DNA from 3 places in the Paenibacillus sp. FSL R5-0636 genome. Region 1 is predicted to be linked to each of the others. Evidence: riboswitches for the same ligand, from Rfam matches in the RefSeq annotation. Region 1 holds a riboswitch; each other region holds the start of a gene.

Region 1 (7,905 bases):
GGTACCAAAGCAATGAACAACATCATGTCCTCCTACGCTCGTAAGTTCCGTTTCCAGCATCCTGCTACGTCAGATTTTCAGAAAGTCGTTGAGAAGGTAACCAAAAAATCATGGCAGGCCTATTTCGATGATTACATTTATGGTGATGGAGCGCCTGACTTCTCAGTAGATACGATTACTTTTAAAAAAAATAACAGCGGCGATGCTCCAAGCTACGAATCATTAGTGAAGATTTCAAACAAAGGGAGCCATTACGTTGATGTTCCCGTGAAATTCACATTCGCCGACAGCTCTTCGGTGCAGCGGGTCTGGAACGGTGAAGGAGCAGAGACTACGTTTCAATTGTTAAGCGATAAGCCTCTTCTCTCTGCTGAGATTGACCCTGAACATTCCATCTTATTGGAGAGCAAACATCTAAACAACTTTAGGCTGGCGGAAATAGAGCCCAAGACGCTCTCTCGCTGGACATTAAGTGTAACTAAACTACTTGAAACCGTGCTCGGAACTCTTGTCTGGTGAGGTGAATGATTGTGAGAACATCGATAACCCGCGGCTGGCAAAGCATGAAGGAGCAATTTTATATTTTAATTCTGCTCTTCATCTACCGACTGATCTGGGGCTACTTTATGTATGGTTTCATCCGATCTGCTATTATTCCAATTCTACTGCGCTATCCGGATAAAGACGCCGGAGGCAGCGGTATGGGCAGACTGTTGTATTATATCGAGGGACAGTTCAGCTTGAATACGGACCCTGCGATACGCACTTGGTTATGGATGCTTCTGGCGCTTGTTGTCTTGCGACTTCTGCTTTCCCCTTTCATAAGGGCAGGATTGCTGCATGAGCTCCACCAGGAGCGAAAGGGCGAGCGTGGACTGTTCTTTTTCCCTGGCATGAAGATCTATGGACTACCTGTCTTAGTCTTTAGCCTAATCGAATGGGTGCTGACCCTGCTGCCGCTTTACTGGCTTGCTCCAAAAATGTACGGGCTGTTCTTATCCTCTTTGTTTAACTACGCTTTGTTACTTCATTTAGTACCATACGTATTGGCATGGCTTATATATATTTTTATCGTGCGCCTGTTTCTTCTATATATGCAGTTTGGTTACACCGGCGGTACAGGAATGTTCTCCTCACTGATCATCTGCTTGCGGTCACTGATTCCTGCTATAGGTGTTTCCATTGTACTTGGGGCGGGAGGCCTGCTCTTACTGCTAGTGTGCGGACTGACGGGTCTGTTCTGTCCCGGCCTACCGGCACTTATAATACGGCAAATCTCACCACTACCTTCTACGCTCTTAAAAATGTGGGGAATCTCTGCACAATATCATCTATGGCGTAGCAAAGCATTTCCACAATAAATCAACCTTATTTGACATAATAAAAAGGTCCCAATTCCTGTATTCAGGAGCTGGGACTTTTTCTCATTACGGATAACTTAAGAGTATTTGCAAAATCGTAAAAGCTCTGTTACAATAAGTCCTGTGCTATTAGTAACAATTTTGTAATCAATTGAAACGATTCCTACATAACTAAATGTATTTATCGTAAGTGTAACTGTCGAAACGTCATTCTCTGGTGCTTAACACGCCTAATTCCTTTGCACCGGGAAGTGGGGGAACCATATTTTGGGTGAATTGATCTCGCTTTACAGGGATCATAGGGAATCTTCTACCGAACCCTTAAGCTAACCTCGCAGGCCTTGGAAGGAGTACATCTTTTGAAAAGACATAATTTAAGAAAAAAATGCGTCGCTGCGGCGCTAGGACTTGTAATGGCATTATCTATTGGTGGAGGAAGCGCCTTTGCCGACTCTAAAATGGACTCTGTAATCTCAAAGACTATTGGAGTTGCCTATAAAACCGGAGGTACAAGCACTGCCGGATTTGATTGCTCTGGATTTACAAAGTATGTATTCAAGAATGTGGGTCTTACTTTACCTCGTACATCAAAAGCTCAATATAGCGTTGGAACTGCTGTATCCAAAAGCAATCTGCGTTCTGGTGATCTAGTGTTCTTTAACACACTTGGCAATGGAGTATCCCATGTCGGCATTTATGTTGGAAACGGAAAATTCGCACAATCGTCCTCTTCGCGTGGAGTGACCATCACTTCACTCAGTCAGGCCTACTGGGCCAATCGTTATGTTGGCGCTAAAAGAGTAATGAGTACTTCAGCTTATCAAGCTGTAGCCTTCGATTGAAACCTTCCTCACAACTATAACCTCACAATTACAACTATATGAACCTGAATCTGATTATGCCCGTAATCAAATTCGGGTTTTTCTTTATTCCATAATATATTTTTACACTATTAGAGCCCAATTGAAACACGTTTATTTGATAAAAATTGCAATTATATTAAAAATTAGGTCATTATTAACGCTTACATATGCCTTTCTACCGTAAAAATGCCAATTTTTCTGCATTAATATGTTAAAAACGATTGCCAAGCGGCTTTCTGTTTGTTACAATTAGCGCAGTGAGATTTTAGTAACATTTTTGTAATCATTAAGTTGTTATTTACAAAGGTTTTGTCATGTATTGATTACAAGCTAATCCTAATCAACAGTATGAGCCGAGTTTCCTAACTATTAGGAAAACGGGGGAACCAACTTTGGGTGAATTGACCTCCATTATATAGAGGGGTCATAGGGGACCTTCAACCGAACCCTTAAGCTAACCTCGTAGGCATTTGGAAGGGGTATACACTTTTGAAGAAGAAGTTAGCAGCAGCAGTACTAAGCTTTTCCATCATCCTCACCATCGGAGCAGGAAGCGCTTTCGCAGATTCCAAAATGGATAAAGTGATTGACAAGGCCATCGGTACTAAATACGTATCCGGCGGTATATCCACTAACGGATTTGATTGCTCCGGATTTACAATGTATGTGTTTGATAAGATTGGCATTAACCTTCCACACCAATCAGGTTCCCAATATCAAATGGGCACAGCAATCTCCCGTGATGATATAAGAGCCGGAGATCTTGTATTCTTCAATACAAGTGGCAAAGGTGTCTCCCATGTCGGCATTTATGTCGGTGAAGGTAAGTTCGCACACGCTTCTACCTCACGCGGTGTTACGATTAGCTCTCTGAGTGATAGCTACTACGTGAAACGCTACGTTGGTGCCAAGCGCATTATGAGCACAGACGCTTACCAATCGGTTGCTGCTGAATCGGAAGACAATGATGATGTGCAATAAATAACGTACATAGGCTCTTTTCCAAGGTACTCTTGGAGGAGAGCTTGTTTTTTTGTCTTATTACTTATTTACCCCTCTCATAATTTGTAAAACATTCCCCTCATATAAAGTTTCTGAGTCGAACCTCCCCCATTTTGTATATAATTAGTAATATAGCAATGTCCTCGTGAAAGGAGATCGTTGACCTTATGATAAATCCCTCGGTAACTTTTCATGTTGTTCCTATGGAGGCAATTCACGGAGAAGCTATTTGTAAGTGGAGCTATACGCCCCCATATAATATTTATGGCTGGATGCCGTGGGAGCAGATGCAGGCTCTTGGCATCGAGTTTGGTGATCCGCAGCTCCGGGAGGAACAATATATCTCCATATTAAATGAAAATGAGGTTTTGTGCGGATTCGCACAGTTGTTCCCGATGGAAGGAGTCGTCCGTTTAGGAGTTGGGATGCGCCCCGATCTATGCGGCCATGGTTTAGGCAAACTATTCGTAGATGCCATCGTCCAGACAGCGTTGAATCGTTATCCTGATCGTGAGATAGATCTGGAAGTCCTGACCTGGAACCAACGCGCCATTCGAACTTATCAAAAATGTGGATTTACGATTACAGATACGTATGAACGCCGCACACCTACAGGAGACAAACCTTTTTATTGCATGGTCTATGACAAAAGATATTAAATACCAGATATTTCATAAGAATGATTGTATTCTCGTTCATTTTTTTGTCACAAACCCTATGATAACGCTTCACCATAAGCTATAATGTAGGGAGCAGCTTACATAGAAGGGACGAATTGGGATGCAGAAATGGATCATGAGCGGTTTGTTTTTTGCCGCCTGTGCCTTTGCGGTAGTACTCATGTTTACACTTCCGGGTAAAGAAGAGGTAGCAGAAGAAAATAAGCCCACGATGCCGGTAGTTCAACTGGACGCCGCAAAGGCAGAAGCAACCGTGAAAGCCAGCTGTATCACCTGTCACGGCGATCAGCTTCAAGGTGGAGTTGGACCAAGTCTTCAGAATGAAGGCGGTCAGCATGACGCTGAGGAAATCTACAGCATCGTCACCAAAGGACGTGGCCAAATGCCTTCCTTTAAGGAGAAGCTAGCTCCTGAAGAGATCGCCAACGTCGCACTCTGGCTCTCAGAGAAAAAGTAACCAGCCAAGCAACCAAAAACGCCCGTGTATGAGATAGGTGACTATCTGTGCACGGGCGTTTATTTTATGATTTTGGCTAAACTAATGATTTTTTTCAAAGGCTTCATTAAATTCATGCGCCTCTCGAAGATCTAGAGCTGTAATCCCATCTTCTTCATTAGATTTCAGGCGCAGGGTAACTGTTTTATAATCAATCGTAATATGTGGATGGTGATCGAAGGCTTCTGAAATCGTGGCTACTTCATCAACGAACGCAATGCCCTTCATATATTGGCTGAACATATATTTTCGCACCATAACATTATCTTCCAGTTTCCAGCCCTCCAGCTTGGTGATCTCCTCACGCAGTTCCTCTTCCGTAAATAACAATTCGTTTCCTCCCTTACAAAAAATTGCAGTAAAGTGCGTAGTTCCCTTTACTTGTCTTAGGCGTTAAACAAAACATCCCTTAGCTTCTGAGGTCCAAGGGATGTGCCAGGATAAAGGCGATATTTTCGATTAAATGTATTCACAAATCCCAGCGATTATAACTCGGCTTTATCAATTTTAACACGGGCTACTAACTACGGGCAAATTACGTCCAGACGTCTCCTCTGCCTAAATCAAAACTACTGAAGCCAAATCCTCTTCGCCAACTAGAATATTAATGCGGTGCGTGTCCTTATCGTAAATAATTACGCCGCTCCCCACTTCAATCATAGGTTCATTACCCAGCGCGAAGAAAAGATCCTCAGCCAATGCTTCCCATACCTCCAGCTTTGATTCTTGGGGTAGTTCCTGCCACTCGTCCGGATCCATCTCAAAAAATAAATATCCATCGGAAATTCGTCCGACGGCTTCGGTCAAATCGGTTAGAATTTCACCGTAATCTCTACCATGCTTTACACCCACGTATATCACTCCGTTTTCTTCACAGATGAATAATTACTTACCTTATCCATTATAGCCGAAAAAATGACTTCACAAAAAACCGAATGATGTCGATAAATAAGAATATACGTTAATTCGGTTTCGCACAGAGTGCCCTGCCGCTGTTTCAAGGATGATATACGCGGCATTGTCGGAACACATCTTAAATCTCACGGACGAGGTGCAAAATGGAAATTTCAACAATAATTGGTTTAATTTTTGGTTTGGTTGCTGTAATCTGGGGCATGATCCTCAAGCACGCTCCACTTCATGCTTTGGCCACACCCGCTGCTTACGTTATTATCTTGGTGGGTACGGCAGCTTCTATTTTCATGGCCTTTCCTTTCAACGAGGTCAAAAAGATTCCAAGTCTGTTCAAAATGATTTTTATCAAAAAGAAATTAATCAGTAAACCCGAATTAATCACTATGTTCATGGAATGGGCTTCTATCACACGGCGTGAAGGTCTGTTGGCTCTAGAATCAAAGGTCGATGAAATAGAAGATAACTTCCTCAGAAACGGCATGCGGATGATTATTGATGGAAATGATCAGGATTTTGTCCGCGATGTCCTCATGGAGGATATCCACGCCACAGAGGATAGACATAAAGCAGGAGCCCTCATTTTCTCACAGGCAGGTATGTATGCTCCTACCCTCGGGGTGCTCGGGGCGGTTATCGGTCTCATCGCCGCTCTGGCTGATATGAGTGATATGAACAAACTGGCTGCGGCAATCGGGGCTGCCTTCATCGCCACATTGCTTGGTATCTTTACAGGTTACGTATTATGGCATCCTATTGCTAATAAGCTGAAACGTCTCTCCAAACAAGAAATCGAAGTTCGAATGATGATGGTCGAAGGTCTTTTGTCCATACAGTCCGGTGTATCTACTATTGCCATCAATCAGAAGCTTGCTGTATTCCTAACACCTTCGCAACGCGTTAAGTTAAATGAGAAGGACGGTGGATCAGGTGAGCAAAAAGACTAGACACGAAGAGCATGAAGAACATGCCGATGAATCGTGGCTGTTACCTTACTCCGACCTCATGACTCTTCTGGTGGCTCTGTTCATCGTTATGTATTCTATGAGTGCAACGGATGCCAAGAAATTTGAAGAGATGAGTCAGGCCTTCAGTTCCGCACTTAATGGCGGTACAGGTATTCTTGAAGAGCGGGCAGCAATGCCTAGTAAGACTCAAGAAGATCTAGGGAAAAATGATAAGATGGGTAGCTCTACTTCCAAGAAAGCTGAAGAAGCAGAAATGGCAAAGCTACGACAAAAGGAACAAGAGGATTTAGAGAAGCTTAAGAAACAATTCGATCAATATATTAAGAGCAACGGCCTAACTGATCTGCTCAGTACGAAGCTTAATCAATCTCAGCTAATGATTACGATCAGTGATAACGCATTGTTCGCTTCTGGCCAAGCCATTGTTAAGGATGATTCGCGGCAATTAGCTAAATCCATCTCAACGATGCTGCAGCAATTCCCGGATTATGATGTAGTAGTGCAAGGGCACACCGACGATATTCCGATTTCTAATAGCAACTATTCATCCAACTGGGATCTGAGTGCGGATCGGGCACTTCAGTTCATGAAGATTTTGCTGCAGAACACAAATCTAAATCCACGCAAATTTAGTGCGATTGGATACGGCGAATATCATCCTATTTCCGATAATGACACAGCTACCGGTCGAAGCAAGAATCGCCGGGTAGAGGTTTCCATTATTCGAAAATATCAAGAAACCAAAGAGTTTACAGGGATTGTTCCCTCTGCTGAATAAGTGATTTCGTAAGGTAATAAAAAGAGCTGTCCAAAGGTCTTAGACCCCGGACAGCTCTTTTTTTGTTGCAGTACTACATTCTATATGGAACTGTATTATTGTAATGACACTCCTACAGTAACTCGTAGTTCAGCGTAGCTCCAAGCTCTTTCTTCTCATCAGCAGACAGCTCACGCCATTCTCCCGTTTGCAATGCCCCCAGGCGAATATTCATAATCCGAATGCGTTGCAGCTTTCGAACCTCATACCCAAAAGCGCTGCACATACGACGAATCTGGCGATTTTTGCCCTCTGTCAAAATAATACGGAAGACACGCTCCGTAATACGCGTTACCTCACAGGGCAGCGTCTTCTCGCCTAATATTTTCACACCGCTGGACATGCCGGTAATAAAAGAAGGCGTAATGGGTCTGTCCACGGTAACCACGTATTCTTTTTCATGCCGGCCTTCCGCCCGCAAAATTTTATTAACGATGTCGCCATCATTGGTAAGCAGGATTAATCCTTCCGAATCCTTATCGAGACGACCAATCGGGAATATACGCTCATGATGACCTACAAAATCGACAATATTCCCCTTGATATGCTGTTCTGTTGTGGAAGTAATTCCTACCGGCTTGTTTAGAGCAATGTAGACCGTCTGGCTTGAGGTTTCAAGCGCTATACCATCTATTCGCACATCATCGCCCGGAACAGCCTGACTGCCCAGCACAGCAGGCTCTCCGTTGATCGTAACTCTGCCGGCATCCACAAGCTTGTCTGCTTCTCGGCGTGAACAGTACCCTGTCTCACTGATGAATTTATTAATTCTCACGTTGTTCTTCACTCCGTTCATCCTTAATGTT
Region 2 (7,905 bases), 3.4 Mb from region 1:
CACAGTGGCACACCCGTACGTGGATCCGGAACGATATCCGCTTCAATTCCAAACACTTCCCGCAATACATCTGGTGTCATAACCTCAGTAGGTGAGCCTTCGCTAACCACAGTACCGGACTTAATCGCTACCATATGCTGCGCATAACGAGTAGCATGATTCAAATCATGCACGACCATGATGATGGTACGACCTTCTTCCTCATTCAGCTTTTGCAATAGCTGAAGAACTTCGAGCTGATGCGCCATATCTAGGAAGGTTGTAGGCTCGTCAAGGAATAAAATATCTGTTTCTTGAGCTAACGCCATAGCGATCCATGCGCGTTGACGTTGTCCACCTGAGAGACGGTCAATAGGGCGATCATGAAAAGATTCCATGCCCGTAACAGAGATGGCGTTGGAGATGATGTTGCGATCCTCAGCGGTCATCGTGCCAAATCCCTTCTGATGAGGGAAACGACCGTAGCTGACCAGCTCAGATACCGTCAGACCGTCAGGAGCCGTTGGGTTCTGCGGTAGAATCGCTAGCTGCCTAGCAACCTCTTTAGTTGAAAAGTTATGGATCGATTTGCCGTCCAGCATTACGGTGCCACTCTTCGGCTTCATAATCCGGGCCATCGTTTTGAGGATTGTAGATTTACCGGAGCCGTTAGCGCCCACTAGTGCGGTGATTTTTCCCGTAGGGATAGACAAGTTCAATCCTTTAACTATAGTAGCCTCTGCATACCCAATACTTAATTCTTCTGTATTCAAACGTTCTGACATGATCTACAACTCCCTTAAAAGTTTTATGGAGCTATGCTCCTAAGTATGAACTAATTTACGCTTTAGACTTGGCGAGTAAATATAAAAAGTAAGGTGCGCCAATAATCGCAACCACAATGCCAGTCGGAACTTCCGCAGGTTGCAACACCCATCTGCCGATGGTATCAGCGGTAATCATAAGAAGCGCCCCTGTCAAAGCACTAGCAGGCAATAACACCTGATGACGGGGTCCCACGAGCCTGCGAGCCAGGTGTGGTGCTATCAGGCCGACGAAGCCAATACCTCCGCTTACTGCGACGCAGGAGCCGGCAAGCGCTACGGCTGTTACCAGAAGGAGAATACGTTCCTTCTCCACACGCATTCCTAGACCTAATGAAGTATGGTCCCCTAGATTCAATACATTTAGAACCCGGGCTTTATAGAAGGCGAACGGTAACAGAATCGCGATCCAAGGCAGCAAAGCAAGGACGAATCTCCAATCCCCACCCCATATTTTCCCGGCGATCCAAGTAGCTACAAATTGATAATTATTAGGATCAAGCGTAAGTGCCAATACAAGCTGGCAAGCATTGATTCCTGCAGCGACCGCAATCCCGATAAGGATCAGCCTTGTAGGAGACAGACCATCTGCCTTCCGGTAGGCAAGAATATAGATTAAAGCTGCGGTCAGGCCAGCCCCACCAAGCGCTAGGAGAGGCAAGACAAATACCGGAGCTGCTGTTGTAGCCGGAAAGAACGAGATAAAAATGATTACAGCAAAACCTGCACCAGCACTTATGCCCAGCGTAGCCGGTTCGGCGAGTGCATTACGTGCGAGACTTTGTAGAATACAGCCTGATACTGCAAAGCCCGCTCCAACTAACAATGAAATTACGATGCGGGGTAATCTGAAATCAAATAAAATAAGCTTTTGCTGATGTGTTCCATCACCCAGCAGTGTATGTAATACCTCCAGTGGGGATAGACGCATAAACCCTGTATTCATACTGACTATAAACACCACGACGATCAGTATAGCAAGGAGCGATAACACCGTTAGGGCGCGTGTACGGCGTTCTTTTTCATCTGGAGTAAGGGTTATTTTGGGCATTACAGCTCCCCCTTCCGCTTACTCGCTAAATAAATAAAGAAAGGTACGCCGATGATGGCAATTAAGGCTCCTAGCGGTGTCTCATACGGTGCATTTATCATTCTTGCGGCAATATCTGCAAAGATAATCAATAAGCTCCCCAGAACAGCCGAGCAAGGTATAATCCAGCGGTAGTCCACTCCAACGAAATAACGTGTAACATGTGGAATAATTAGTCCTATAAAAGCAATCGGGCCAACCGTTGAAACCGCACTTCCAGCTAAGATAACCACAACAATCATACATGCCAACTGAACTAACCTTGTCCGCTGCCCCAGACCAACCGCAACTTCTCTTCCTAAGCTGAGCAATGTAACGGATCGTGATAACATCATCGCTGCAATTAAGGCCACGGCCACCCAAGGGAATATAATCTTGATCTGAGTCCAGCTAGCTCCCCCCATCCCACCGGCTAACCAGAAGGCTATATCCTGAGATAAGTTGAAAAGAATAGCTACTCCCTGACTAATAGCAACCAATAAAGCACTAACTGCCGAACCTGCTAGTGTCAATCGCAAGGGGGTCAGGCCATTAAAAGAAAGCGAACCGATTCCGAATACGATAAAAGAGGCCACAGCGGCACCGATAAAGCAATACAACATTAGTGAAGTGAATGAGAGTGAGGGTGCAAAAGCAAATACTATTGCCAGCGCTACTCCTGCTCCTGCATTCAAGCCTAACAGCCCTGAATCCGCAAGCGGGTTTCTTGTCATCCCCTGCATGATAGCCCCTGCTACTGCGAAGCAAGCACCGACTAAGGCGCCAGCAATAGCACGTGGAAATCGCAGTTCTCTGATCACCTGATGTTTTTGTAAATCTGGATTGAAATGAAATATAGCTTCCCATACTGTAGCTAACTTGATATCTGCCGCACCCACTGAAACCGAAAGTGCCAATCCGAAGGCAATAGCAGCAAGTCCAAAAATAAGAATACCAATGGCAGCTGCCGGTCGGGTATGTAAAGCTTTTTTGGGTTCATTTTTAATACGATTTGCGAAATCTGAGGGTGAAACCATGGGTTGTCTCCTTATTCAATAGTTACAATGGTTTATATGATAACAACAATCATTCTCATTATCGCAAAAATATTTATGTTGTACAATTGCAGGAACGATTTTTCCGTACTATGGGATTGGTTTATAAAAAAATGGTGCAGATCTTTGTATCCCGAGATACTTGATCTGCACGCCCTTCCCCACCGAAATGATCAGTCTCATTCATGGTGAATTACGACTTTTATTTCACAAGACTTTTTAGCACATCGTCAATGATTTTGCTGCCAGCGTTCGCACCACTGTAAAGCCAGCTGCTTGTTGAGCTCATTTCATGCACATTTCCAGCTTTCACAGCTGGGATGCCCTTCCAAATTGCACTATCTAAGATCTCCGAACCCTCAGTCTTATCACTATTTACAAGGAAAATATGATCTGCAGTCAGCTCAGAAAGCTTCTCTAGCGAGATCGGATTCCAAGTTGCTCTTGTTCCTACTGGGATCTCTGTTACTAAGTTAGGAAGCTTTACGCCAAGGTCTGTATATAATACAGCACCACTGCTGCGGGTTTCGTCTACAATATAGAAGTTTTTTTGCACCAACCATAGAATAGCCGCGGACTCTTGTCCAATAGCTCCTGCAAGCTGTTCTTTCGCAGCCGCTGCTTTAACATCATAATCTTTAATGGCTTTTTCTGCTTCAGGGGTTTTGTTCAAAATCTCACCAATCTTGAGCAAAGATTTGCGCCAATCTTGATTTAGTTCATCCCCAATTACATAAGTGGGTGCAATCTTATTCAACTGATCGTAAATCCCGTTCTGAACAGAAGACTCCGATGGGATGATAATAAGATCCGGAGCAAAGCTGGTTACAGCCTCTAACGGAAGATCGTAACTAATTGTAGGAACATCCTTCAATTCAGTGGCCAGATAATCCTGAACGCCATTTGTAACTGACCATTGAGCTACTGGAGTCACACCCAGAGTTACCAATGAGTCTTCCAAATATGAACCCAGGACGCGCTGTGGATTAGCCGGAATCGTTACTTCATGGCCCATTGAATCTGTTAATGTCTTAGGAGCAGCAGGTGCCTCTGTAGATTCTGCTGTAGGAGCTGTTGTAGGCGCTGTTCCTGCATTTGATGAACTTTCAGCATTATTATTACCACAAGCGGAAAGTAATAGCGTCATCACTATTAGTCCGCTCATTGTCACTTTCATGCTTCCTGATCTTTTTCTGTTAAGCCAAAACATTAAAAACCCTCCTATATGTAACTGCTTTGATATTCAAAGGTGATCTTTACCTCTGCTTCACCTTTAAATGATATTGATTCTCATTCTCTGTGTCAACATATAAATTTCAAATTCTGTGGATTTGCAACAATTTCCTTCATATAAAATACAAAAGAGGTTATATTCCGAACATTCCGGATATAACCTCATCTTTAATCTTCTACTTATTTATTTAAATGATAAGGGACAGTCGCTACTACAACGTCCTTTTGATTCATTAGATACGAGCGGATTAAAAAGCTGGTCTGATTATGAAGCACGGCTTGCCACCAATGTTTGGTAATAAACTGTGGAATCAGAATCGTGATGTGATCCGTCGCAGCTGTCTTCCACTCAACCGTATCGATAAACTTCACTAACGGACGAATGATACTACGATATCTGGAACGAAGTACAATCAGGCGTACGCCTGGATTCCATTCCTCCCACCGTTGCTCCATCTTATGAATGTCTTCTTCATCAAAGCCTACATACACAGCAACAACATTATCTGTTAGAGACTTCGCATAGCTGATGGAATGTAATACGGCACGTGTAACCCCTGCAACAGGAACAACTACAGTACTTCCTTTAATTATAGGTTTATCAGTAGCCGGACATATACGCAGTTGATCCGCAGTGTTCAAATAGTGCTTATGAATACGGTGGAACACGAACATTACAGCAGGTAAGAAAATGAATGCCATCCATACGCTCGAGAATTTAGTAATGATAAATATAAGCGTAATCGTCAATGTAGTCAGCATACCGATGGTATTTACAACAAATCTTTTCACCCATCCAGCAGGTCTTGTTTTGATCCAATGCACCATCATCCCCAGTTGGGATAAGGTAAAAGGAATGAACACGCCTACCGCATAAAGTGGAATCAAACCTTCCGTATTCCCATGGAATGCAGCCACAAGTATGATAGACATAACTCCTAGAAAAATAATCCCGTTTGAGAAGCCCAGGCGGTCACCACGGACCATAAATGCGTGTGGCAGATATTTATCTTTTGCAAACATAAAGGCAAGCAGCGGAAACGCTGAATATGCTGTATTAGCTGCCAAGAACAAAATCACTGCTGTAATCCCTTGAATGAAAAAGTACAATCCGCCACGGCCAAAGGTCGATTCAGCGATCTGAGAGACAACCGTAGCCTTTTCATCTGGCACAATACCATACCAATACGCCAGCACAGTGATTCCGGTAAACATAAAGCCAAGGATAAGTCCCATGATCATTAGCGTCTTGGCTGCATTTTTCTCAGCCGGTGCTTTAAAGTTTGGGATCGCATTAGATACGGCCTCAACCCCCGTTAGGGCTGAACAACCAGAGCTAAACGCTTTTAATAGTAGAAACAAACTTACATTAGATACGGCGCTGCCTATTTCAGGAACATTCGCATGCGCGCCACCCATTGCATATTTAACGATACCGGAGATAATCAGAACAACAATCGAAACCACAAACAAATACACTGGAATTGCGATGAACGAAGCCGATTCAGTCACTCCGCGAAGATTAATGATTGTTAATAGAACGATAACAGATACAGCGATGAGAACAGTATGATTATGAAGACTTGGAAAAGCCGATGTGATCGCATCCGTCCCTGCCGAGGCACTAACCGCTACGGTAAGAATGTAATCCACCAATAATGAACCCCCAGCGAGCAGCCCTGTCGGAATACCAAGATTGCTCTTGGCTACGATATAAGCTCCGCCTCCTTGCGGATAAGCAAAAATCGTCTGCCGATAGGATAAAATCAAGATGGCCAGCAGGCCCAATACGGCTAATGCAATTGGCAGGGAATACCAGATGGCAGTAAACCCGGCAGCCACCAGTACAATCAGAATTTGTTCCGTTCCGTAGGCTACAGACGAGAGCGCATCAGAAGACAGGACAGCCAGTGCTTTAACCTTGGATAACTTTTCATGATCGAGTTCATTCGACTTCATCGGACGTCCGATCAATAGTCGTTTTACCTTGCTTACCATGGTGGATACAGTTCCTTTCTTTGGGAGCTGAAACGGAATTTCCGTGCGCTGTTTTCATTGGTGGATTTCATAAATGCAGACACAAAAATAAGCATACGGAAATGATCCGCATGCTTATGCATGGTCATTTTCCCACCTTGCTTACGAGGTTAGCTGGCGGATTCGGGCTGTGGTTATAGCCCTACGGTACAGGTCTGTTCGACCCGGTTCCGATTCACCCCATTGGCATGAATGCCAAGTTTGGTTCCCCCGTTTTTCCTAAGAAAATTCAGCGCATATTCAACTTCTCACAAGGTCTAATATTAGTCTACAAAGTGCCTACAGTAAAGCGTTGAAAAAAATGAAAAAAGAATGAAAAAACATCCAATAAGCTCAAATATAGCGTCTTATTGGATGCTCTCTTTCATTATCTTCAATTATCCCTCTAGCCCGTGATTTTAATACCTTTTCAGCTTTTTTGTAACTTCCAAAGCGAAAACTAAAATCCTAAGCTCTCCTCTGCATCTACTTCAATCATTTCTTCTTCCTTACGTCCATACCAAAGAAGGAGACTAATTAGAGCAAAAGCGATTAAAGCTAACAAAGGAATCGTAATAAATCCGAAGTAGTTCAAGTAATCTTTATTACAAGGAACACCAATTGTACAAGGTAGAACTTTACTTAACGCTGGAATCTTCTGTTCCGCATAATGATAGATTGAGATACTGCCACCAATCAAACTTAATGGAAGCACATAAGGAATGATGCGCTTATCTCCACGGAAAGTGGCAATTCCCAACAAAAATAACTGCGGATACATAAAAATCCGCTGAAACCAGCAAAGCTTACAAGGTTCATATTTCAAGACTTCACTTAAATACAAGCTACCAGCTACAGCAACCAAAGAGACAAACCAGGCCAGATAGAGGCAGTTACGCTTGCAAAAAGATAGGAATTTTGTCACTTTGCCTCCACTGCTTTTGCGGCGGCGTTAATTTCAGATGTAATCGCTTCAATATCGAAAGGTTCAGCCGTTTTCACCCCATTAATGTAGAGCGAAGGCGTAGTTGTCACGCCTGCGTCAGTTGCCAACTGAATGTCTTTCTTCAGCTCATCTGCATAAGTTTTCTCTTGGATGTCTTTACGCAACAGATCGTAATCGATCGCTAATTTCTCTTTTTCAGCAAGGCTTATCAAGAAATCCTCAGTGGCCCATTCGTCGCTCTCATCCCCTTGCTGCGCATATACAGCATCATAGAACTTCCAGAATTCATCCTTATTCTGATGGTATACAGACAATGCAGCTAGTGAAGCTGTCTCAGAGTCAGGACCAACGAAAGCCATATTTACAAAGTAAAGAGCTGCTTTTCCCTCGTTGACAAAATCTTGAACAATTTTCGGTTTCATGGAGCCAGCAAACTGGGAACAAGCTGGACATTTGAAATCGCCAAATTCAACAAGCTTAACAGGTGCATCCTCATTACCAATCCTAGGTAGCTCACTGTAATTGAATTCTACCGGTTCTCCTGTAGAGACATTCTTTGCTGCATCTTTCGAAGCTAACATAAACAATCCAACAAAAATGATAACTACTACAGCTATTGAACTAATAACTAAAATTCTCGTTTTCTGCTTCTGTTGCTCCTGTTCTACCCGTCGTTTCTCTTGTTTGCTCAACTGGGGAACATTTGGACTTTTTTTAGGTTTACTCAAGGAGAATTCCTTTCTGTCCTCTAGGGACTAATGTAGTTTTTATCATATACATTTA
Region 3 (7,905 bases), 1.1 Mb from region 1:
GTTGAAATGAGTGCTAATGAAAAAAACTATAAATTGCTAATATGCAATTCTCTTGACGATCCTGAGAAAGAAGCCAACTATATTAGCATGCTTCGCCAGAATCAAGTAGATGGCATTATCATGTGCAGCCACACCATGAATATTGAAAGCTATAAAAAGGTCCCTTTCCCTATTGTCTCTTTTGACCGTTTTATTTCCTCCAACATTCCTTGTGTGGGATCGGATAATTACCGCGGTGGTGAGCTAGCTACCGAACATTTGATACAGCTGGGCTGTAAACGGTTGCTACATATCTCCGGCCCGCTAGATCTGGATATTCTAGCGAATCGTCGTCGGGATGCTTTTGTCATCACTAGTATGAAACATGGTGTAACCTACGATATTATCGAAGGTGCGCACAATAAGCTTACCTTTGATTATTTTTGGTCCTTTGTCACCGAAAATATCTCTCCAGCCCAACTTCGAGAATATGATGGAGTATTTTGCAGTAATGATATTGTGGCTTATGCTTTATACATTTATGCTGAACAGCAAGGCATTCGAGTGCCCGAGCAACTGAAAATCATCGGTTATGATTACCACAGCTTTACCCGCATGCTTCAGAGTCCTAAATTGACTACCATTATGCAACCTAGTGATCGGATCGGGGTCATGCTGACCAATACTCTCCTGCAAATGATCGAAAGTGCTGACGGAGAGCTAATCAACAACACTACTGTAGACGTAACTCTTATTAAAGGAGAGACTACTTAACGTATCTATTAAAAAGGTAGACTACCGTAATTAGCGGTGGCCTGCCTTTTTTTTGTATTGCTTCATTAATAACGACTTTCAGGAATAACGGCTTTCAGGGCAATTATTGTAACAACTTCCGCTTCTCAGAATATGCTGATTGGGCAGGTTCCCATTTTTTAAAGGAATGAACAGGAGAAGTTCAAGGAGGAGATATAGAAATATGCCTGATTACAGACCATTTAAAGGCGATGCTATCCTAAACAAGCATGGAAGGATCAGCAGTCCTATTAGAAAGAGGGAGTGTAACGCACTATTAAAAATAGTCACTGATCTCTCTGCAGTGGTACCCCCCGTACTTACGAATCCCACAACACTTCATATTGTCAATCTCCAAAGAGTGTTAAGAGAGCTATTGGAATTCTTGCATACTTCTAAGTTATGCAGCCCTTTTAGAACTGAGCTACTTTCTGTAGTAGAGATAACCATTGTATCGACCGAAGTCAGTCCCTTCTCAGTCGTAAGCGTTGGCACTAATCTTCAACTGCTATTAGCTGAGTTATTATCTTTTATTCTCGCCACGAAGATTGACCCTAATTGCAAAGATCAGCTGATTATTCAGATCAGACATATTCAGGCTTCTATTACACAAGCAATTGGATTACCTATTAAAGGTGTGACTGGACCTCAAGGGCCACATGGACCACAGGGACCTCAGGGGCCGCAAGGATCTCAGGGGGTTCCGGGAGCAACGGGAACTACAGGGGCAGGGCTGCAAGGAATTGTTGCTTTTAATCCTGCATTAAGCCCTACTTATCCTGCCGGTCAAGTAGTAACCTTCAATGGCAGTACCTATATAGCTACTGTTGCGGGACCAACGGGAACACCTGGAAGTTCACCAGATTATTTATTAATTGCTGGGGGCTCCACAGGCCCCCAAGGACCTCAAGGCCCTCAAGGAACACCGGGACTTCAAGGACCTCAGGGGCCGCAAGGGGTAGGGCTGCAAGGGATTGTAATCTTTAATCCTGCACAAAGTCCTACTTATCCAGCAGGTCAAGTAGTAACCTTCAATGGCAGCACCTATATTGCTACCGTTTCTGGACCTACTGGAATACCCGGGAGTTCACCAGATTACTTGTTAATCGCTGGTGGCGCGATGGGACCTCAAGGACCACAGGGTGTGCAGGGGATTCAAGGGCCAACAGGTGCGCAAGGACCAGCAGGTCCAGGCGTAGGAGCAACTGGAGCGACTGGCTCGACTGGCGCTGCAGGCTTGGCAGGCCCTGCTGGTGCAACGGGCGCGACTGGCGACCCCGGCGCGGTCGGCGTTGCCGGAGCTACGGGTGCAACGGGTGCGACTGGTGATCCCGGCGCGGTCGGCGTTGCCGGAGCTACGGGTGCAACGGGTGCGACTGGTGATCCCGGTGCGGTCGGCGTTGCCGGAGCTACGGGTGCAACGGGTGATCCCGGCGCGGTTGGAGCTACTGGCATTACCGGAGTCACTGGTGCAACCGGTAACGGTGCAATTATTCCGCTGGCATCCGGAGGACCTATTATTATGACCACGGTTTTAGGTGGTTTGGTGGGAACAACAAGCCTTGTAGGCTTCGGAAGTTCAGCCACAGGCATTTCTCTTGTTGGCGGTAATGTTGATTTAACAGGTACTCTCCTTGGACCGCTTATCAACTTTGCATTCTCGACTCCTCGTGCAGGAGTGATAACATCCCTTGCTGCTTATTTCAGTAATACCATAGCTTTATCGCTGCTTGGTACTACAATAAATGTAACAGCACAGTTGTACCAATCGGCCACACCAAATAACACATTTACTGCTATTCCAGGGGCATTAGTAGCGCTCCCACCTATCACAGATACTATTAATCTAGGAACTTTTGTCAATGGAATTACAAATGATATCAATTTTGCTGTAACACCACAGACACGTCTGCTTATGGTATTCTCAGCCACTGCTACAGGCCTCACCCTTGTAAATACAGTCACTGGTTATGCAAGTGCTGGCTTTACGATTGTATAATCATTAAAACAAATTCAAAAAAAGGCATCTGCCATTCCTTCTAAGGAGTGACAGATGCCTTTTTGGTAATATGCGGTACAATTACTTGATCTTTCGGACTCAAATGCCGCTATTCGTTAATTTATCCCTGTTTAGAGAGATCATCGGACCTGAGAGGCGCTATTGGGCAGAAATGGTGCTCAATAGCGTCTATTTTGTACAAATAACGCCTATGGGGTCCAATAGCAACTCAAAAATAGGAAAATATTGCAAATAAGAGCGCTTGAGTCCGATAGTCTGTCAATGCCACTCCCCGCTCTTCTTCTCTCCTACTCATGTCCGGAGGCTGAATCCCTATTACCGAAACCTTCCTTTCCTTTGGTCTCGATCAGGAGCTGCAGATACGCTGCTTATTACACCTCCTTCTATACACTTACAATCACTACTTAGAGTCTACTGTTTCTTTCCCACGTCGGATGAGCTGCTTACTATGCCTCCCTCTATACACTTACCTTAACTACTTAGGTCTACCGTACTCTCCCACGTCGGATGAGCTGCTTACTACGCCTCCTTCTATACACTTACCTTCACTACTTAGGGTCTACCGTTCTTTCCCACGTCTGATGAGCTGCTTACTACACCTCCTTCTATACACTTACAATCACTACTTAGGGTCTACCGTTCTCTCCCACGTCGGGTCAGCAGCTTATTACGCCCCTTCTATACACTTACCATCACTACTTAGGGTCTACCGTTCTTTCCCACGTCTGATGCGCTGCTTACTACGCCTCCCTCCATACTCTTACCATCACTACTTAGGTCTACTGTTCTTTCCCATGTCGGGTGAGACGCTTACTACGCCCCTTCTATACTCTTACCTTCACTACTTAGAGTCTACTGTTCTTTCCCATGTCGGGTGAGACGCTTACTACGCCCCTTCTATACTCTTACCTTCACTACTTAGAGACTACTGTTCTTTCCCACGTCGGGTGAACTATATTTGATGCTGTGGTAGGGTAGGGACATTAAGTGGCGTTCTAGGTACAATATGCTTGTAAATGTTCAACATCCACCGGTTAGTAAAATACCAAAGGCTGGCTCATTCGTAGATTTCACTACTGATGAGCCAGCCTTTAGTTAGATATCCATTATATTAGGGAAATCCTCCCTAATATTCATCGATAATCGTTTTAAAATAAGGTTTTTAGGGAAATCCTCCCTAAAAATTCATGCAAATACCCATTTATGGCTAAAAACACCCTATTATTAGGGAGGATTTCCCTAATCCACGTTCTAGGAGCCATAATTCCCTTCACTTTAGGGAGAATTTCCCTAATCCACGTTCTAGGAGCCATGCTTTCTATCACTTTAGGGAGAATTTCCCTAATTCACGTGCTAGAAGCCATAATCCCCTTCACTTTAGGGAGAATTTCCCTAAAGTTCTACCCAGAAAGACGTCCCATAGCCAGCTCATGCTCCCTGGCTATGGGACGCCTTTTTCCACTTAAACGCTTCGCTTGTAAAGGTCTCCCTATAGATCAGCTAATCTGCTGACTGCCCTGCTGCTTCTCTAAGAAACGTTGAAGAATCGCATTGAATTGCTCCGGCTGGCACAGATTACTTGGATCTAATGCGTTCGGAATAATCGCCAACTGCGCATGTGGCAGCTGGGACACCATTTCCTTCATACAATTCACTCCAAATTCATTAAAGTCCCCTACAATACATAAAGCAGGACGTTTAAAAGCCTTTAAGCATCTGGTGTAATCAACATGGCTTGTAGCCAGTCTTTGCCGATATAGCTCCCGGGGACGTTTGTCCAGCAGCCCTCTTCTAATCTCATTGTAGGCCAGACTCCAGCGCTCTCGGTACATCATCCGAATCGAAGGCAACACCAGCTCGCTTGGGAGATAATACATTAGCAAACTGCAATATGCTGCCATAGTTTGTATTTTCCCTACAATTGTTGATCCGTGAGTCCTACAGAAGCTGTCTGCGACCACAATTGCTTTTACACGCTCAGGATATTGTTTGGCAATATGCTGAACGACTAAGCCACCATAGGCGATTCCTACAAAAACTGCTTCACGAATACCTAGGTCATTCAACAGCATAATCAGATCCAGACATTGCGTCTCAATAATCTCATGTGGGGCCTCCAGCAGTTTACCAGACTTACCATTCCCCCGTAAATCGCACAAAATCACTTTATATTTATCGGAAAAATACTCCAGCTGTGGTTTGAACATACTGTGTGTTAATCCATGTCCATGGATAAACACAACCGGAGTGCCAGTTCCATTGATTTCATAATAGAGCGAAGTTCCGTTCAGTTTAGCGATAGGCAAAGGTAACACCTCTTTCATAATAAATTCTACGTCTATATCTGCTTAAAAACGCAGCAAAAAACCACAGAGGGATTCTCTGTGGCTATTCATCACTAAACACGCCATTCATCCTCTCTCCATACGCTTACGAGGTTAGCTGTCGGATTCGGGCAGTGAGAGTTGCCCTACCTGCAGGGATGCATGTTATGCACCCGGAACAGGATTCACCCCATAACCAGTGCCGACTCTCACATCGGCTGCCAGTTGTTGGTTCCCCCGCTTTCCAGAAACGGAAATTAAGCGGATTGCTTATGTAATTGTAAATTTAAGATAATTGTCAGTTCTGAGATGAATCATACTCTTGTAAGGTTTGCTTGTAAAGGAGGGCTCTGGTCAAAATAATGTTGAAAGCAATGCTTTTCATTTCATATTGAGCATACTCTTCATTTTCTCTTTCTTTTGCTCTTGTTTACTCGTTTTATTTAAGAAAATGGCTCTGAACCAAGCCAAACGGAGGTTAAAACACCAGTACTTTCTATATAAAGGCCATCCTTTTCACTGGAGATATGAAAAAAGCTAAGCAGAATCAGAGATATTCCCCTGTCCACTTAGCTTTCTCTTACAATACTATGGCTACAAAAGATCGGCGTTTTTCAATGCATGCTCCCAGCTTGGAAAAAAGAACAGCGCACTTCTCATAAGCTCAGGATCGCTCTGCTTTACTTGTTTTTTACTGATCGAGCTTCCGTCGCTTTGCAGCTTTTTGATCCGACTTAATACTTCATCAGCCTCCAAAGGAATTTCCATTGAAACACTCCTTTCTCAGTGACCTGTTTCCCTTCATTTTCTCCATAATATGTTTATTTATTCCGTACTCTTTATTTCCCCAGATTAAACCATCTGATAGATGGGTTGTTCAGCAATGAACCGGCTAGGAAGCATGGGATATTTGTCTGCTAAGATTTCAGCTAAATATTTCATTCCCGGCGCTTCACTCTCCGCATGACCTAACATGATGAGCGCTTTAGATCTGCCTTGGTGCCCTGCATCCCGCACATATTCCGGAGTCTCCCACTCTGGTCCCTCTCCAGCAATAATTAAATCAAGATTGTGATCATTAAAATGCGGAATAGCCATCGTCACGCCTCCTCTGTAACCTACTAATATCCCTACGCGTTTGCAGGACAGAGACAGGTCACCAGCAGCGCGTACATAAGAGATCCCTAGCTTACTTTTAATATACTGAGCAGCTTCCAGTACAGTCATAGCAGGAATAGTGAGAATCGTAGCAGCTGCTTGCTGCTCTTCCACGTATGCGGACCAATCTAGTTCTCGCAGCAAACCCACCATAATTCCATCCGGCTTTTGCCGATGCCAATAATCATGATAACGAAAAATAGCAATTTGGGAATGTTCGATCAGACTTTTTTTCGCATGATAAACCGGATCACCTTCTAACCACTCGCTCGCCGCATGATGGCTATAAAATACACCTTCATGCGTGATCAGCAAATTGGCTCCTAACGCTATTGCTTGCTCCACAACATTTTGTGTGGCAGAGAAGGCCGTAATAATCCCTGTGACTTCAGTTTCCGGTTCCCCTGGGTTCAGAATATCGACAGTGCCTTCTACCTGTTCCACAGTTCCCATTAAATCTTCCATAATCGCTCTAATCGTGAGGCTCACTATCATCATCCCTCGATTCGAAATCTAATAAATCTTTCTGCCTTTAAGATCCTCAATTCCGCTCTTGCGGTAAAAATACGTATTGATCCGATCTCTCCATTCCTGCGCATGCTCTGCTTGCTCTTCAAGACGTTGCTTCACTTGCATATACAATCCACTATCCACGCTGCCTTCAAGTGATTCCCATGTCGCTAGAAGCTGTGCAGCCTGCTCTGCCCCCTCGAAATGAGTATCGTAAATATGTTGTATAACCGTTTGCCCCGATTGCAGAACATGCGTGTATGGAACATGATGAAAGAACAGCAACAGCTCTTCTGGACAAGACGCTAGATTCTCATAGTTTGATGCATTAAGACCCATATACTGTCCACTATAACCCGTTCCCGATTTGACTGAACGATCCACACCAATGCCTTTATGATCCGCATAATGGTACGTTCCCCACTTGGCGTATTCATACCCATCCACATTCGGCCCATAATGATGATCCGGATTAACCATCCAACCCACACCTAATGGAGCTGTGTAAGATTCGTAAATCCTCCATGAGTCCATCAACATCCCGCGAATAGCAGCCACTAGACCTTCATCAGTGCCAAAGGTAAGCCGAATCCATTCCTCAGCTATTTCTTTTGCCGTCAGCTCCGGATTCCAAATTAATCTTCCATATCCATACAGATTAGCTTGAGCTAACCCATGCCCCGTCCAGTTCATGTCATCTCCAACATTAGTTACAGCAGCCACACCATTATACTTATTTCCCCACACCGATCCGTCCACAACATGTTTCACAAGCGTAGTTTGCCCTTTGGCATAAGTATTGAAATCAAGGACTTCTTTCCACTGTGGAACAAGATAACAGAGATGCCGCTGCTGCCCCGTATATTCTTGAGCAATCTGAAACTCCATCAGATGACTGGTATGTTCCAGTGCGCCAAACAGCGGAGATACCGGTTCTCTGACTTGAAAATCCATCGGTCCATTCTTGATTTGCAGCACTACATTATCATTAAATCGGCCATCCAATGGTTTGAAATGATCATATGCCGCTCTGGCCCGATCTGTCTTACGGTCACGCCAATCCTGCTTGCAGTTATATACGAAACAACGCCAAATCACGATTCCGCCAAACGGCTCCAGTGC

The links. A riboswitch is a leader RNA that binds a small molecule or an ion and turns the genes downstream of it on or off. The one in region 1 is predicted to bind cyclic di-AMP.
Region 2: it holds a riboswitch for cyclic di-AMP, as region 1 does, so the genes downstream of both, MKX34_RS17035 (APC family permease) here and MKX34_RS00540 (C40 family peptidase) in region 1, are expected to answer to the same signal.
Region 3: it holds a riboswitch for cyclic di-AMP, as region 1 does, so the genes downstream of both, MKX34_RS27620 (alpha/beta hydrolase) here and MKX34_RS00540 (C40 family peptidase) in region 1, are expected to answer to the same signal.

Annotation. Positions count from the first base shown of each region.
Region 1 is NZ_CP150232.1:108,561-116,465, reverse strand. It holds gene MKX34_RS00555 (M1 family metallopeptidase) at 1-519, shown strand, start outside; gene MKX34_RS00550 (hypothetical protein) at 531-1,361, shown strand; cyclic di-AMP (ydaO/yuaA leader) riboswitch at 1,579-1,717, shown strand; gene MKX34_RS00545 (C40 family peptidase) at 1,775-2,203, shown strand; cyclic di-AMP (ydaO/yuaA leader) riboswitch at 2,566-2,708, shown strand; gene MKX34_RS00540 (C40 family peptidase) at 2,753-3,205, shown strand; gene MKX34_RS00535 (GNAT family N-acetyltransferase) at 3,394-3,885, shown strand; gene MKX34_RS00530 (cytochrome c) at 4,007-4,363, shown strand; gene MKX34_RS00525 (4a-hydroxytetrahydrobiopterin dehydratase) at 4,445-4,732, opposite strand; gene MKX34_RS00520 (hypothetical protein) at 4,961-5,254, opposite strand; gene motA (flagellar motor stator protein MotA) at 5,461-6,261, shown strand; gene motB (flagellar motor protein MotB) at 6,245-7,060, shown strand; gene rluF (23S rRNA pseudouridine(2604) synthase RluF) at 7,173-7,874, opposite strand; gene MKX34_RS00500 (sensor histidine kinase) at 7,864-7,905, opposite strand, start outside.
Region 2 is NZ_CP150232.1:3,765,870-3,773,774, forward strand. It holds gene MKX34_RS17015 (ABC transporter ATP-binding protein) at 1-764, opposite strand, end outside; gene MKX34_RS17020 (iron ABC transporter permease) at 820-1,854, opposite strand; gene MKX34_RS17025 (iron ABC transporter permease) at 1,854-2,909, opposite strand; gene MKX34_RS17030 (iron-hydroxamate ABC transporter substrate-binding protein) at 3,130-4,137, opposite strand; gene MKX34_RS17035 (APC family permease) at 4,341-6,158, opposite strand; cyclic di-AMP (ydaO/yuaA leader) riboswitch at 6,283-6,442, opposite strand; gene MKX34_RS17040 (disulfide oxidoreductase) at 6,637-7,101, opposite strand; gene MKX34_RS17045 (DsbA family protein) at 7,098-7,814, opposite strand.
Region 3 is NZ_CP150232.1:6,042,473-6,050,377, forward strand. It holds gene MKX34_RS27610 (LacI family DNA-binding transcriptional regulator) at 1-753, shown strand, start outside; gene MKX34_RS27615 (exosporium glycoprotein BclB-related protein) at 956-2,770, shown strand; gene MKX34_RS27620 (alpha/beta hydrolase) at 4,288-5,115, opposite strand; cyclic di-AMP (ydaO/yuaA leader) riboswitch at 5,203-5,389, opposite strand; gene MKX34_RS27625 (hypothetical protein) at 5,710-5,883, opposite strand; gene MKX34_RS27630 (Nif3-like dinuclear metal center hexameric protein) at 5,968-6,738, opposite strand; gene MKX34_RS27635 (alpha-glucuronidase family glycosyl hydrolase) at 6,787-7,905, opposite strand, start outside.